DNA from 4 places in the Klebsiella scottii genome. Region 1 is predicted to be linked to each of the others. Evidence: predicted binding sites of a transcription regulator. Region 1 holds the regulator's gene; each other region holds the start of a gene.
The links. The regulator PurR, encoded in region 1, represses purine synthesis genes. The targets are predictions, from matches to a motif close to CANGCAAACGTTTGCNTG.

Region 1 (3,560 bases):
TCAGCGGTGCTCCGACCATCACGCCGATAGCATAGGCGCTGATCAGCATCCCCGCGGCGGGAATAGACACATCCACGCCTTTAGCGATAACCGGCAGTAATCCCATCGGGGAAAATTCGGTCGTACCGATACCAAACGCCCCAACGGCCAGCGCTAACAGGGGAAAGTTGATTTTCATTCAATGACTCCAGCAAACCGTCCTCAGCGACGGTATCTCATCAGAAGTCAAAAGCATGACATCAATCACAGAAAAACAAAAGTAAACGAAATGGCAAAAGATTTTTGCGAATTTGATAATAATGCGCGGGAACGGGGGGAAAGGAGCCTCTCCCCCGAAAAAATTAGTGCAGTACGGCGGTCAGCCCTGCGGCCACGATCAGACCCAGTACAATAATCGTCGTGGTCAGCGAAAACTTTAAATCTGTATCCATCAATTTTCCCCCTGATTATCCCCACAAGAAAAGTGAGCCTGCTCATTTTTGCACAATATTGCACAAAAATCTTCTGAGATTTAGGGTGATGCACATTTTTACTCTTCCCCTTTGCCGCAAGATCGGACAAAATCCCACGCTAATTTGAAAGCGTATCGGCCATTGACCCCTTCCTGTCGTTCTGTGTCGTTTCCCGACGTGATGCAATGTTGAACATTGTGCTCAGGGTGTGTATAGGCAAACGTTTCCGTATCGATAATCAGACGATCAGGTCAAGGTCTGGAGAGAGAAGTAATGGCAACAATTAAAGATGTAGCGAAGCGCGCAAACGTTTCCACTACAACAGTTTCACATGTAATTAACAAAACCCGTTTTGTGGCTGAAGAGACCCGCAACGCGGTATGGGCTGCCATCAAAGAGCTGCACTACTCTCCGAGTGCGGTGGCGCGCAGCCTGAAGGTTAATCACACTAAATCGATCGGTCTGCTGGCTACCAGCAGCGAAGCGGCCTATTTCGCCGAGATTATCGAGTCCGTTGAGAAGAGCTGCTTCCAGAAGGGCTACACCTTGATTCTGGGCAACGCCTGGAACGATCCGGAAAAGCAGCAGGCCTACCTGTCGATGATGGCGCAAAAGCGCGTCGACGGCCTGCTGGTGATGTGTTCCGAATATCCGCAGTCGGTGCTGTCCATGCTGGAAGAGTACCGCAACATCCCGATGGTCGTCATGGACTGGGGTGAGTCCAAGGCTGATTTTACCGATTCGGTGATCGATAACGCCTTTGAAGGCGGCTATATGGCCGGTCGCTACCTCGTTGAGCGCGGCCACCGTGAAATCGGCGTGATCCCGGGCCCGCTGGAGCGCAATACCGGCGCCGGACGCCTGGCCGGTTTTATGAAAGCGATGGAAGAAGCGCAGATTAGCGTCCCGGAAAGCTGGGTTGTTCAGGGCGACTTCGAGCCGGAATCCGGCTACCGCGCCATGCAGCAGATCCTCAGCCAGCCGCATCGCCCGACCGCCATATTCTGCGGCGGCGATATCATGGCAATGGGAGCCATCTGCGCCGCCGACGAAATGGGCCTGCGCGTCCCGCAGGATATTTCGCTCATTGGCTATGACAACGTGCGCAACGCCCGCTACTTCAGCCCGGCGCTGACCACCATCCATCAGCCGAAGGATTCACTCGGCGAAGCCGCATTCAATATGCTGATGGACCGTATCGTCAATAAGCGCGAAGAGTCGCAGTCTATCGAAGTTCACCCGCGACTGGTCGAGCGTCGCTCGGTGATCGACGGCCCGTTCGTCGACTACCGCCGCTAATCCTGCCGTGGCGCCGGCTATTCCGGCGCCCGCAGCCACTCCCGATTTAACGTTTCGCTGTCGCCAAGATAGTCCAGCAGCCAGGAGAGAGCCGGTGAGATATCGCTCTGCTGCCAGGTCAGGCAGCACGCGGCGTCCGGGAACGGATTTTCCAGCTCCAGCGCCGTCCACTCGCCGCTATCGATCCGCGGGCGGGCAAAGTGCGACGGCACCATGCCGATGCAGAGTCCGGCCGACAGGCAGGTGGCCGAGGCGTCCCAGTCCGGCACCACCACTCTCTTCTGGTTATCCAGCAGCCACGTCGTGCGCTTGGGCAACGAACGCGACGTATCCTCCCTGACCAGCGACGGCCAGTTGCGCAACGTGTCATCGCTCAGCGGGCCGCTCATTTTCGCCAGCGGATGGTGGCTGGCCACCACGCAGTGCCAGCTCAGCATGCCCATATCACGAAAGGCGTAGCGTCCGCCGACCGGAATCGAGCGGGTCGCGCCGATGGCCAGCTCCACGCGGCCGTCGGCCAGCGCATCCCAGACGCCGTTAAACACCTCCTGAAAGACAATCAGCTCGACGTCCGGAAAGTGACGATAAAAATCGACAATCATCTGCCGCATCCGCGCCGGCTTAACGATATCGTCAACCGCGATCGAGAGCTGCCCGCGCCAGCCGTTGGCGATCTGCTGGCACTGACGGCGGGTGATCTGCATTTTTTTGATAACAGAACGCCCTTCCTGTAAAAACCACACGCCGGCCGGCGTGAGCTCAACGTCCCGGTGGCGTCGCTCAAAGAGCGGAACGGCCAGCCATTCTTCGAGCTGACGCACGGTGTAGCTGACCGCCGAGGGTACACGATGCAGCTCCTGAGCCGCCGCGCTGAAGCTGCCGTTGCGCGCAACCGCATCAACCACTTCAAGAGAGTATTCGGACCACATATTCTGCCTGCAAATTTTTTGAACGCATGTAACAAATATTAGCGTTTCACAAGCCAGAATGCACTCCCTACACTCAGCGGCATCTTACCTGCATCAGAAGAAAGAGAACTTTATGCAACAACCTGGGAAAGGATTTTTGGTTTGGCTGGCGGGCCTCAGCGTGCTCGGCTTCCTGGCAACCGATATGTATCTGCCGGCGTTTTCGGCGATCCAACAGGATCTCAACACTTCGGCGGCTTCTGTCAGCGCCAGCCTCAGCGTGTTTCTCGCCGGTTTCGCCATTGGTCAGCTGTTCTGGGGCCCGGTCTCCGATCGCTACGGGCGCAAGCCGGTGCTGCTCAGCGGCCTGGCGATCTTCGCCGTCGGCTGCCTTGGCATGCTGTGGGTGCAGAACGCGACCCTGATGCTGGCGCTGCGATTTGTGCAGGCCATCGGCGTCTGCGCGGCGGCGGTAACCTGGCAGGCGATGGTCACCGACTATTATCCAGCCCAACGTACTAACCGCATCTTCGCCACCATTATGCCGCTGGTAGGTCTATCGCCGGCCCTGGCACCGCTGCTCGGCAGCTGGCTGCTCGCCCATTTCGACTGGCAGGCTATCTTCGCGACCCTGTTGGTCATCGCCCTGCTGCTGATGCTGCCCGCGTTACGCCTCAAGCCGGTGAGCAAGCCCGAGAGCGGTACGCAGAAAAAACTGACCTTCCTGGCGCTGCTGCGCTCACGCGAATATAGCGGCAACGTGCTGATTTACGCCGCCTGCTCCGCCAGCTTTTTCGCCTGGCTGACCGGCTCGCCGTTTATTCTGCATGACATGGGCTACGGGCCAACCGCAATCGGCCTGAGCTACGTGCCGCAGACTATCGCCTTTTTAATCGGCGGA
Region 2 (3,560 bases), 1.1 Mb from region 1:
GAAACGAGAAAGCGCACCTTATGTTCATTCATGGGCGAAATGCCTGATTATTTTGCTCATTTCTTAACCACCCACCGCACAACATGCAAAGACAAACGTTGAGTAAAAAAAAAGCGAAAACCAGCCACAAAATGCACAAATCGGCTCTTATCTAAATTAATCATAATTAATTCATATAGATATATAAGCCATGACGATTTTATACGCAAAGTGGAATGGAATTTTGATTGAGTTCACAAAGTTCCCAAAAATTCACATTTTGTTACATACACTTTCTAATTGTTACTCATATGCGACATTGGTAGCATTTTCCGGCTAGCGAAACGATGTCGCGGATGGAAAGATGCCTTCAGACACCAAACTATCATCAATGGTTCTGTAAATTTTCATTGACAGAATGTATTGGCGGCAGTGGCAAGTGTTCATATAAAAATACTAATGAGGGTAATAAATAATGATGAAGCGCAATATTCTGGCAGCGGTGATCCCTGCCCTGCTGGTAGCCGGCGCAGCAAATGCTGCAGAAATCTATAACAAAGACGGCAACAAACTCGATCTGTACGGTAAAACCGTAGGTCTGCACTATTTCTCTGATAACAAGGGTAATGACGGCGACCAGACCTATGCACGTTTAGGTTTTAAAGGTGAAACCCAGATCAACGATCAGCTGACCGGTTTCGGCCAGTGGGAATATAACTTCCAGGGTAATAACACTGAAGGTAGCGACGCTCAGAGCGGCAACAAAACCCGTCTGGCATACGCCGGTCTGAAATTCGGCGATGCAGGCTCCTTCAACTATGGTCGTAACTACGGCCTGGTGTATGACGCTATCGGCGTCACCGATATGCTGCCTGAGTTTGGTGGCGACACCGGTTCCAGCGATAACTTCTTCGCAGGTCGTACCGGTGGTCTCGCAACCTACCGTAATACCAACTTCTTCGGTCTGGTTGACGGCCTGAGCTTTGGCGTACAGTACCTGGGCAAAAACGAGCACACAGACGCTTCCCGCTCTAACGGCGACGGCTGGGCAACCTCTCTGAGCTATGACATCGACGGCTTCGGCATTGTCGGCGCATACGGCGCAGCGGATCGTACCGATGCACAGCAGGCTCTGACTCGCGGTAAAGGCGATAAAGCCGAGCAGTGGGCAACCGGTCTGAAATATGATGCGAACAACATCTACCTGGCAGCTCTGTACGGCGAAACCCGTAATGCGACCCGTATTACTGACGGTTTTGCCAACAAGACTCAGGACTTCTCCATCGTTGCGCAGTATCAGTTTGATTTCGGCCTGCGTCCGTCCATCGCTTACTACAAATCTAAAGCGAAAAACGTTGAGGGTGTGGGTAACGAAGACTACATCAACTACATTGATGTCGGCGCAACCTACTACTTCAACAAAAACATGTCTACCTATGTCGATTATCAGATCAACCAGATCGATAGCGACAACAAACTGGGCGTGAATTCCGACGACACCGTCGCCGTGGGTATCGTTTACCAGTTCTAAGTTTTAATCAGTACACCCCTTCGTGATATGCCTAAAAAGCAGGACTTCGGTCCTGCTTTTCTGCGTTACTAAGGCAAAGATCGTAACTTTGGAAAACCTTCGCGCTTTTTGTCGCAAACGGTTGGCAATTGCTCATTCTCCCGTTACCCTGATAGCGGAACTCCCTTCAGTAATCACAATGGAACCTCGTCATGTTTGAGAACATTACTGCCGCCCCTGCCGACCCTATTCTGGGCCTGGCCGATCTGTTTCGTGCCGATGACCGTCCTACAAAAATTAACCTCGGGATTGGCGTTTATAAAGATGAAACGGGTAAAACCCCGGTCCTGACCAGCGTGAAGAAGGCAGAGCAATATCTGCTGGAGAATGAGACCACCAAAAATTATCTGGGTATCGATGGTATTCCGGAATTTGGTCAATGCACGCAGGAGCTGCTGTTCGGTAAAGGAAGCGCTATCGTCAGCGATAAGCGCGCGCGTACCGCCCAGACTCCAGGCGGTACCGGTGGCCTGCGCGTTGCCGCCGACTTCCTTGCCAAAAATACCGACGTTAAGCGCGTTTGGGTGAGCAATCCGAGCTGGCCGAACCACAAGAGCGTATTCAATTCCGCCGGCCTCGAAGTTCGCGAGTACACCTACTACGATGCGGCTAACCGCACTCTCGACTTTGCCGGTCTGCTGGCAAGCCTCAATGAAGCCCAGGCTGGCGACGTTGTTTTGTTCCACGGCTGCTGCCATAACCCAACCGGTATCGATCCGACGCTGGAGCAGTGGCAACAGCTGGCGCAGCTCTCCGTTGATAAGGGCTGGCTGCCGCTGTTCGACTTCGCCTATCAGGGCTTTGCCCGCGGTCTGGAAGAAGATGCTGAAGGCCTGCGCGCGTTTGCCGCGCTGCACAAAGAGCTGCTGGTTGCCAGCTCCTACTCGAAGAACTTCGGCCTGTACAATGAGCGCGTTGGCGCCTGTACGCTGGTGGCAAGCGATAGCGACACCGTCGACCGCGCGTTCAGCCAGATGAAGTCAGTGATCCGCGCTAACTACTCCAACCCGCCGGCACACGGCGCTGCCGTTGTGGCGACAATTCTCAGCAACGATGCGCTGCGCGCTATCTGGGAGCAGGAGCTGACCGACATGCGTCAGCGCATTCAGCGTATGCGCCTGCTGTTCGTTAATACCCTGCAGGAAAAAGGCGCTAACCGCGACTTCTCCTTCATCATTAAGCAAAACGGCATGTTCTCGTTTAGCGGCCTGACCAAAGAGCAGGTTCTGCGTCTGCGCGAAGAGTTCGCGATTTACGCCGTGGCTTCCGGGCGCATTAACGTTGCCGGCATGACGCCGGACAATATGGCGCCGCTGTGTGAAGCGATCGTCGCCGTACTGTAACGCCGCTGTACCCTAAAAAAAGAAGGCCGCATATGCGGCCTTCTTTATATTTAGCGTCCGGAATGGTTACCAGACCGGCATTTCATCTTGCAGGAAAGGGTTATGCAAACGCTCATGGCCTAGCGTTGATATCGGCCCGTGGCCGGGGATAAAGGTCACGTCATCGCCCAAAGGCAGCAGCTTGCGTTTAATCGCGTCGATCAGCTGCCCGTGGTCGCCGCGCGGGAAGTCGCTGCGCCCGACGCCACCTTTGAAGATAACGTCGCCGGAAACCAGCAGCCGCGACGCGTCATCGAAGAAAACAACGTGTCCCGGCGTATGGCCTGGGCAATGCAGAACCTGCAGAGAAACGTTCCCCACGCTGACGACATCGCCTTCATTAAGCCAGCGGTCAGGATGCAGCGGCTGGCAATCCTCCAGGCCGAACATCCGGCTTTGCGCAGGGAGTCCTTCCAGCCAGAACTCATCTTCTTTTTCCGGTCCGATAATCGGCACGCCGTAGTGTTGCGCCAGCTCGGCTGCCGCACCAACGTGGTCGAGATGACCGTGAGTGAGCAAAATCTGCATCAGGCTGACGCCTGCTGCCGTCACTTCCTGTTTGATTCGCTCTGCATCACCGCCAGGATCGACCAGCGCAGCAAGTCGGGTTTGCTCACACCAGATTAAAG
Region 3 (3,560 bases), 470 kb from region 1:
TTGTCCGGAGAGATCCCCAGCCCGCCGAGGGTGTAGAACTCGCTTTGCGCCGCGCGCTGGTTGCTATCGAGCAGAAGCTCCCACGGGTCCCACTCCTCTTTGAGCACCGACTGGCGTTGGTAAATCGCGTATTCGCAGCCCGGCTCATAGACCTGACGATAGCGATAGCCATTTTTACTGTAAGGCGCGGAGACTTCGCGCTGGGGGATGCGGTCGATAATCTCTTTCAGCACCCGCTCCTGCAGGCTACGCTGGGTGTCCATCACCGCTTTGCCGTAGGCATTCTCCTCGCGCAGATAATCCAGCACCGCCGGCTGCGAACGCTCATCGTCACGCAGCCAGAAGTAGTTATCAATACGCGTATCGCCATGTAAGGTCATCGCGTGGGGAACCCGTTTCGCTTTTGGTAGCATCTCTTTGTTCTTCTTCGGCTTAATTTTATGCGCACAACGTTAATCGACGCGCGTCCGGACGGCAAGACAAGAAATCTCCACGGCATAAATCGCTCTGCCCCGAAGGTTGGCAAACGGCCAACAGCGGACCGACGCTCGGCTACCGCTGGTGAGAAAACGCCGGAGAGAGGATCATCCCCGGCCTGCGCGACGTCAGGCTGAGAGATGACCCGTATATAAGGGTGGCAAAAGTTGCCAGCGATGCAAGCGGAACGTGATGATTTAAGAGGGAAGAGCCTGCTTTTGCGCCTGAATATCCTGTTCGATCTCGGACCGCACGTCCGCAGGGATTTTCAGCGCTTCGCCCAGGGCGTTGAGGTAGCTGCGCTCCATAAAATGGTCAATATCAATCACCGCACAGCTCAGATAGTAGACTTCCAGCGCTTCCTGCTCGCTGCTGATACCCTGCGCCAGGCGCTGCGGGTCCAGGGGCTGAGTCAATGCGCGATCGATAAGCACCCGCCCCTGCACGTCGATATTAGCCGCGCGCAGCTGCTCTTCGATGCTCGCGCGTTCGTTTTCATCAATATGCCCGTCGCTTTTGGCGGCAAAAACCAGCGCCTGAATCAGCCGCTCGCTGCGGGCATCAGGTTCAGGTGACGACGGAACCTGGCCGGCCGGCTGCGGCGAACCGGCGCGCATTTTCTGCTGATACTTGTTCCACAGCACGCTTCCTGCCACCGCGCCGCCGCCAACCAGCAGCGCGCTGGTGCCGTATTTCGCCAGCAGCTTACGCGACGATTTGCTGGCGACCAGCAGTCCCGCCAGGCCGCCAAGCGCGCCGGGCAGCAGCAGATTTTTACCGCCCGAACGATCGTCAGATGAAGAAGATTGACCCTGCTGACCCAGCAGAGACTGAAGTTGATTAAGCCAGTTAGCCATGATTTCCTCGTTGCACAATAGGCGATGTCATCAGCCTAAACGACGCGATGTCAGGAAATGTTATCAGTGGCTAAAGATGCGCAAATTCCGGGTGGCTCAGGCCGCTTTCGCCTTGCGCGATTTTGGCGCCGCTTTTTCCGCCGCTTTTTCCGCCGCGCCGTCATCCACGCTGTCATCCGCGCTGGCGCTGATGGCGTCATCGCCAGCGTCTGCGGACTGTTGTTCGTTTTCATCCTGCCCGGCGGCGTGCTCTTCCGCTTCCGGGAGTTTTCCGGACTTCATAATGTGATGTAAGGTGTCTTTGCGCTCCGCCAGCCACATCGCCATCTCATCACGCTGGGCTTCATCAAGCGTCAGCGGGCAGTCTACCAGCCAGTCGTTAAGGACTTCGGCAAGATCGAGCATTTTGTCGTAAGCATCGGCCTCTTTTTTGCTGGTAAAAGACATCTTTTCCTCACCTTCGCGAATCACCACATATTTGATTTCAACCGCCATTGTGCAGCACCTTTTTATACTGTATTTATATACAGTATAGCAAATTTAGGGCCAGGACTCAACTCACGCGCATAAAGACAGACGCAAACGTTTTCGTTTATACTACGGCGCATGTTTTTTTACTGCGGAAGAGAGTCATGACTGTATTAGGCACAGCGCTGCGCCCTGCGGCAACGCGAGTTATGCTGTTAGGTTCCGGCGAGCTGGGTAAGGAAGTCGCCATCGAGTGTCAACGTCTGGGCATTGAGACCATCGCCGTCGATCGCTACCCTGACGCGCCAGCCATGCAGGTCGCGCACCGTTCGCATGTCGTCAACATGCTGCACGGAGATGCCCTGCGCGCCATAATTGAGCAAGAAAAACCCGACTTTATCGTGCCGGAAATTGAAGCCATCGCCACCGATACTCTGGTCGAGCTGGAGCTGTGCGGACAAAAAGTCGTTCCCACCGCTCGCGCCGCAAAGCTGACGATGAACCGTGAAGGCATTCGCCGCCTGGCCGCTGAAGAGCTGCAGCTTCCAACCTCGGCCTATCGTTTTGCCGACAGTGAAGCCGCCTTTAACGACGCCGTGAACGAGATTGGCCTGCCGTGTATCGTCAAGCCGGTGATGAGCTCTTCCGGTAAAGGACAAAGCTTTATCCGCCGCCGCGAACAGCTGGCCGACGCGTGGCTTTATGCCCAGCAGGGCGGCCGCGCCGGCGCCGGCCGCGTTATTGTCGAAGGCGTGGTGAACTTCGATTTTGAAATCACCCTGCTCACCGTCAGCGCGGTCGACGGCGTGCACTTCTGCGCCCCGGTCGGCCACCGTCAGGAAGATGGCGACTATCGAGAATCCTGGCAACCTCAGCAGATGAGCGAGCTGGCGCTGGCCCGCGCGCAGGAAATTGCCCGCAACGTGGTGCTGGCGCTCGGCGGTTACGGCCTGTTCGGCGTCGAGCTGTTCGTGTGCGGCGATGAGGTGATTTTTAGCGAAGTCTCGCCGCGTCCGCACGATACCGGAATGGTTACGCTCATTTCGCAGGATCTGTCGGAGTTCGCCCTGCACGTCCGCGCCTTCCTCGGTCTGCCGGTTGGTGCGATTCGCCAGTATGGCCCGGCGGCTTCCGCGGTGATTCTGCCGCAGCTCACCAGCCACAACGTAACCTTCGGCAACCTTCAGGCCGCGGTCGGCGCGGGCCTGCAGGTGCGTCTGTTCGGTAAGCCGGAAATTGACGGTTCCCGTCGTCTGGGCGTCACGCTGGCGGTAGCGGAGAGCGTCGATGAGGCGGTTGCGCGCGCCAAAGCCGCGGCGTCAGCGGTGGTGGTTGAGGGATAAAAAAACCCGGTAGCGTTGTCGCTTACCGGGTCAGAACTGAGGCGCGGAAATTACTTCGCGCCTTCTACCGCTTCACGAGCCAGAGTGGTGATACGGTCGTAATCGCCTGCTTCCAGCGCATCCGCCGGTACCAGCCATGAACCGCCGATACACAGAACGCTGTTCAGCGCCAGGTAGTCGCGGTAGTTAGCCGGAGAGATCCCGCCGGTCGGGCAGAAACGAATATGGGCGAACGGACCGCCAATTGCCTGCAGCGCCTTCACGCCGCCGTTCGCTTCAGCCGGGAAGAATTTAAACTCTTTCAGGCCGTACTGCATGCCCAGCATCAGCTCGGATACGGTGCTGATACCCGGGATCAGTGGAATAGTCCCTTCTTCAGTCGCCGCCTTGAGCAGAGAATCGGTCAGGCCCGGGC
Region 4 (3,560 bases), on a different contig from region 1:
CCTATCGCTACCTTGAAGAACTCGACCGTCGCCCCTCCGACGGTAAAGACCATCGTACCCATCGCCACCGCGACGGCAAACTTCAGCGAGACCAGGCCGGAGGCGTCGTTCATCAACGCTTCGCCCTGCAGTATCCCCATAATTTTTTTCGGGATGCGCCCTTCACCGACGATCCCGGACAGCGCTACCGCATCGGTTGGCGACAGAACCGCCGCCAGCGCAAAGGCCGGGATCAGCGGAATGCCTGGGACTATCCAGTAGATGAGGTAGCCGATCCCCACCACCGTTACCAGCACCAGCGCCAGCGCGAGGCCAAAAATCTCTCGCCCGTGCTCAATGAACTCGCGGGTCGGCGTCTTCCAGCCATCGGCAAAAAGCAGCGGCGGAATAAAGAGGACCAGGAAGAGTTCGGGGTCGAATTCGACGTGCAGGCCGAAGGTAGGCCAGGCCAACAGCGCGCCGATGGCGATTTGGATTAAAGGTAGTGGAACCTGAAAGGGCAGTACGCGTGTAACCACCCCGGAGAGAGAGACCACGAGGGTCATGATGAGTATGGTAAAGAATATTTCCATGTGTTCCCTGTTTGCTGCGTTTTCTTTTTTTACATCTGAGGCGTCATGTCTCGAAATGATACGCTACTCAGATTAACGCAAAAGGAAACAGGATGTGGCTTAAAAATTAAACGGGCGGCCTGAGCCGCCCGTTGTCAGCAAAAATAGCTTAAATTGCCCAACCGCCGGCGTAGAAGATAACCAGCGCCGCAGCGATGATCACGGTGCCGAGGTTCAGCTTGCGCCACTCCCCGGAAACCAGGCGTCCAATCACCAGCGACGCGAAGCCGATCATGATGCCGGTAACGATGTTGCAGGTCAGCACGATAAAGACCGCCGTAATCAGGCCCGCCATCGCATCGACAAAATCGTTAAAATCAATTTTCGCCACGTTGCTCAACATCAGCAGACCGACATACATCAGCGCCGGAGCGGTAGCGTATGCAGGAACCAGATAGGAGAGCGGAGAAAGGAACAGGATCAGCAGGAACAGCACGCCGACCGTCACCGCGGTCAGGCCGGTTTTACCGCCGGCGGCGGTACCTGCGGCCGATTCGATATACACCGCCGCCGGCGCCGCGCCGACCAGGCCGGAGAAGACGCTGCTCAGGGAGTCGGTGGTCAGCGCTTTACCGCCGTTGATGATCTGCCCATCTTTGTCCAGCAGGTTCGCCTGCCCCGCTACCGCGCGAATGGTGCCGGTGGCATCAAATACCGCCGTCATCACCAGCGCCAGCACGCTCGGCAGAACTATCGGATTCAGCGCGCCGATGATATCAAGGCTGCCGATCAGCGAATTGCCTTTGTCGTCGCTCAGCGACGGCATAGCAAAAATACCGGAGAAGTGGACGTTAGGGTCGAAAATCAGGCCCACGATCGACACGCCGATAATGGTCAGCAGGATACCGCCAGGCACCTTCAGCTTTTCGAGGCCGATAATCACCGCCAGCCCCAACAGCGACATAATCACCGGGAAGCTGTCGAAATTACCCAGCGCGACCGGCAGGCCGTCCAGCGGGTTCTTAATCACCAGGCCCACGCCGTTGGCGGCGATCAGCAGCAGGAACAGGCCAATACCGATACCGGTGCCGTGCGCAACGCCCTGCGGCAGGTTGCGTAAGATCCAGCTACGAATACCGGTCGCGGAGATAATGGTAAACAGCACGCCCATCAGGAACACGGCGCCCAGCGCAACCGGGATGCTGATCTGCTGCCCCAGCACCAGGCTGAAGGCGGTAAATGCGGTCAGCGAGATAGCACAACCGATTGCCAGCGGCAGGTTGGCCCACAGCCCCATAACGAGAGAGCCGACGCCCGCTACCAGACAGGTGGAGACAAACACCGCCGCCGGTGGGAACCCGGCTTTACCGAGCATGCCCGGTACCACAATTACCGAGTACACCATCGCCAGAAAAGTGGTTAAACCTGCAAGAATTTCCTGACGCACGGAGCTGCCGCGAGCCGAAATTTTAAACCAGGCGTCTAATGAACCGCCGGTACGCGCTGAAGGCGTAGACATAGAAAACTTCCCCTGAGAATTTTTATCATTCGTCGGTATGCGTGGTGGACCATCCACTGCCAGTTCAACGCGATCTCCTTGTGCTATATCGCAGCGCCAGGGGGGCTGCAAAAAAAGCAAACGTTTAACTCCGCGCATACAATACGGTGGTCAAAATTACTTTACTCACCCCCTGTTAGCAGGATAAATAGCGAGCAAAATAATAAGGCAAACGATTATCCAGCCTTTAGATGGCCCTTTTCAACTGAAGTTTGTCGTATTTCGCTAAATTTCGCTTATGACGTTCAGGAAATAACCAGCCGATGCGCAAACGTTATCGTCCATGCGCAATCTGCTAACATTTTGGCTTTGCGCTGATAGCAATTCGCACCGGCCATCGTAAAAGGTGATGCCTCAGGCGCCCGGTAGCGTGAAGGGGCCGCCGCGCTCAATGGCGCGCTGCCAGGCCGGACGCTGTTCGATACGCTGCGTCCAGCGGGCGATGTGCGCAAGGCCGTCAATTCCGCCACGTGACTGCAGCGCCAGCAGCGGAAAGCTCATCTGAATATCGGCCATGCTCAGGTTTTCGCCCGCGAACCACGGCCATCGGGAGAGGTGATCTTCGATAAAGCTGGCGTGGGTGGCAATCTGCCGGTCAAGCCAGGCCTTCTGCATCCCCTTCCCCAGCGCGCCGCCCAGCGTGCGCATGCCAAACGGCACCGGGGCCTTGCCGAGACGGGAAAAGACCAGCTTCATCAGCATCAGAGGCATCAGCGAGCCTTCGGCATAGTGCAGCCAAAAACGATACTGCAGCCTGTCCGCCATCGCCTGCGGGCGCAGCTGCTGCGTGCTATCGTAGGTTTCCTGCAGATATTCGAGTATCGCCCCGGACTCCGCCAGCACGTAGCCGTTGTCCTCCACGACCGGGGATTTGCCCAGCGGGTGAATATTTTTTAACTCCGGCGGCGCCAGCATATTTTTCTGCCGCGGATAGCAGACAAGCTGATAGGGCAGCTGCAGCTCTTCCAGCGCCCAGAGCACGCGCTGCGATCGCGATTGATTAAGGTGATGTACCGTCAGCATGGATTTCTCCCGTCGTTTGTTCAAATTAACTATAGGAACTGGCGGCGAATGACGGAAAAAATTCGCCAAAATAAACGGGTAGATTTAAGGGGATGTGCCACAATTAAGGTGTCGGCGCAATCCGGAACCTCCATCAACTTGTTGCGCAAAACTGAGGTGAGCCGACGTCGGGGGAAACCCTCCTGTGCACCAGCGGGATAGAGCGAAAGACAAAGACCGGAAAACAACTAAAGCGCCCTGTTGTGGCGCTTTAGTTTTTTAATCATCCTCCAGCAGCCGCGCACCGGTACCCTCTTCACCCAGCATGTCCCCCGGGTTACGCAGCGGGCAGTCCCGTCGCGACAGGCAGCCGCAGCCAATGCAGCCATCCAGCTGATCGCGCAGCGCGGTCAGCGTATGAATACGCCGGTCCAGCTCGTCCCGCCACA

Region 2: the regulator PurR is predicted to act here: its motif matches at 1,621-1,638, upstream of QFI97_RS19150 (amino acid aminotransferase).
Region 3: the regulator PurR is predicted to act here: its motif matches at 1,910-1,927, upstream of purT (formate-dependent phosphoribosylglycinamide formyltransferase).
Region 4: the regulator PurR is predicted to act here: its motif matches at 2,184-2,201, upstream of QFI97_RS03310 (NCS2 family permease).

Annotation. Positions count from the first base shown of each region.
Region 1 covers NZ_JARXNI010000020.1:1,300,968-1,304,527, reverse strand. Annotated here, with positions in the region: gene QFI97_RS13815 (MFS transporter) at 1-178, opposite strand, end outside; gene cydH (cytochrome bd-I oxidase subunit CydH) at 342-431, opposite strand; gene purR (HTH-type transcriptional repressor PurR) at 726-1,751, shown strand; gene punR (DNA-binding transcriptional activator PunR) at 1,769-2,680, opposite strand; gene punC (purine nucleoside transporter PunC) at 2,793-3,560, shown strand, end outside.
Region 2 covers NZ_JARXNI010000020.1:2,428,095-2,431,654, forward strand. Annotated here, with positions in the region: gene ompF (porin OmpF) at 455-1,510, shown strand; gene QFI97_RS19150 (amino acid aminotransferase) at 1,702-2,892, shown strand; gene QFI97_RS19155 (MBL fold metallo-hydrolase) at 2,959-3,560, opposite strand, start outside.
Region 3 covers NZ_JARXNI010000020.1:827,842-831,401, reverse strand. Annotated here, with positions in the region: gene ptrB (oligopeptidase B) at 1-413, opposite strand, end outside; gene QFI97_RS11515 (tellurite resistance TerB family protein) at 675-1,334, opposite strand; gene QFI97_RS11510 (YebG family protein) at 1,431-1,829, opposite strand; gene purT (formate-dependent phosphoribosylglycinamide formyltransferase) at 1,967-3,145, shown strand; gene QFI97_RS11500 (bifunctional 4-hydroxy-2-oxoglutarate aldolase/2-dehydro-3-deoxy-phosphogluconate aldolase) at 3,196-3,560, opposite strand, start outside.
Region 4 covers NZ_JARXNI010000018.1:298,385-301,944, forward strand. Annotated here, with positions in the region: gene QFI97_RS03305 (Na+/H+ antiporter) at 1-572, opposite strand, end outside; gene QFI97_RS03310 (NCS2 family permease) at 721-2,070, opposite strand; gene QFI97_RS03315 (glutathione S-transferase family protein) at 2,464-3,132, opposite strand; gene soxR (redox-sensitive transcriptional activator SoxR) at 3,391-3,560, opposite strand, start outside.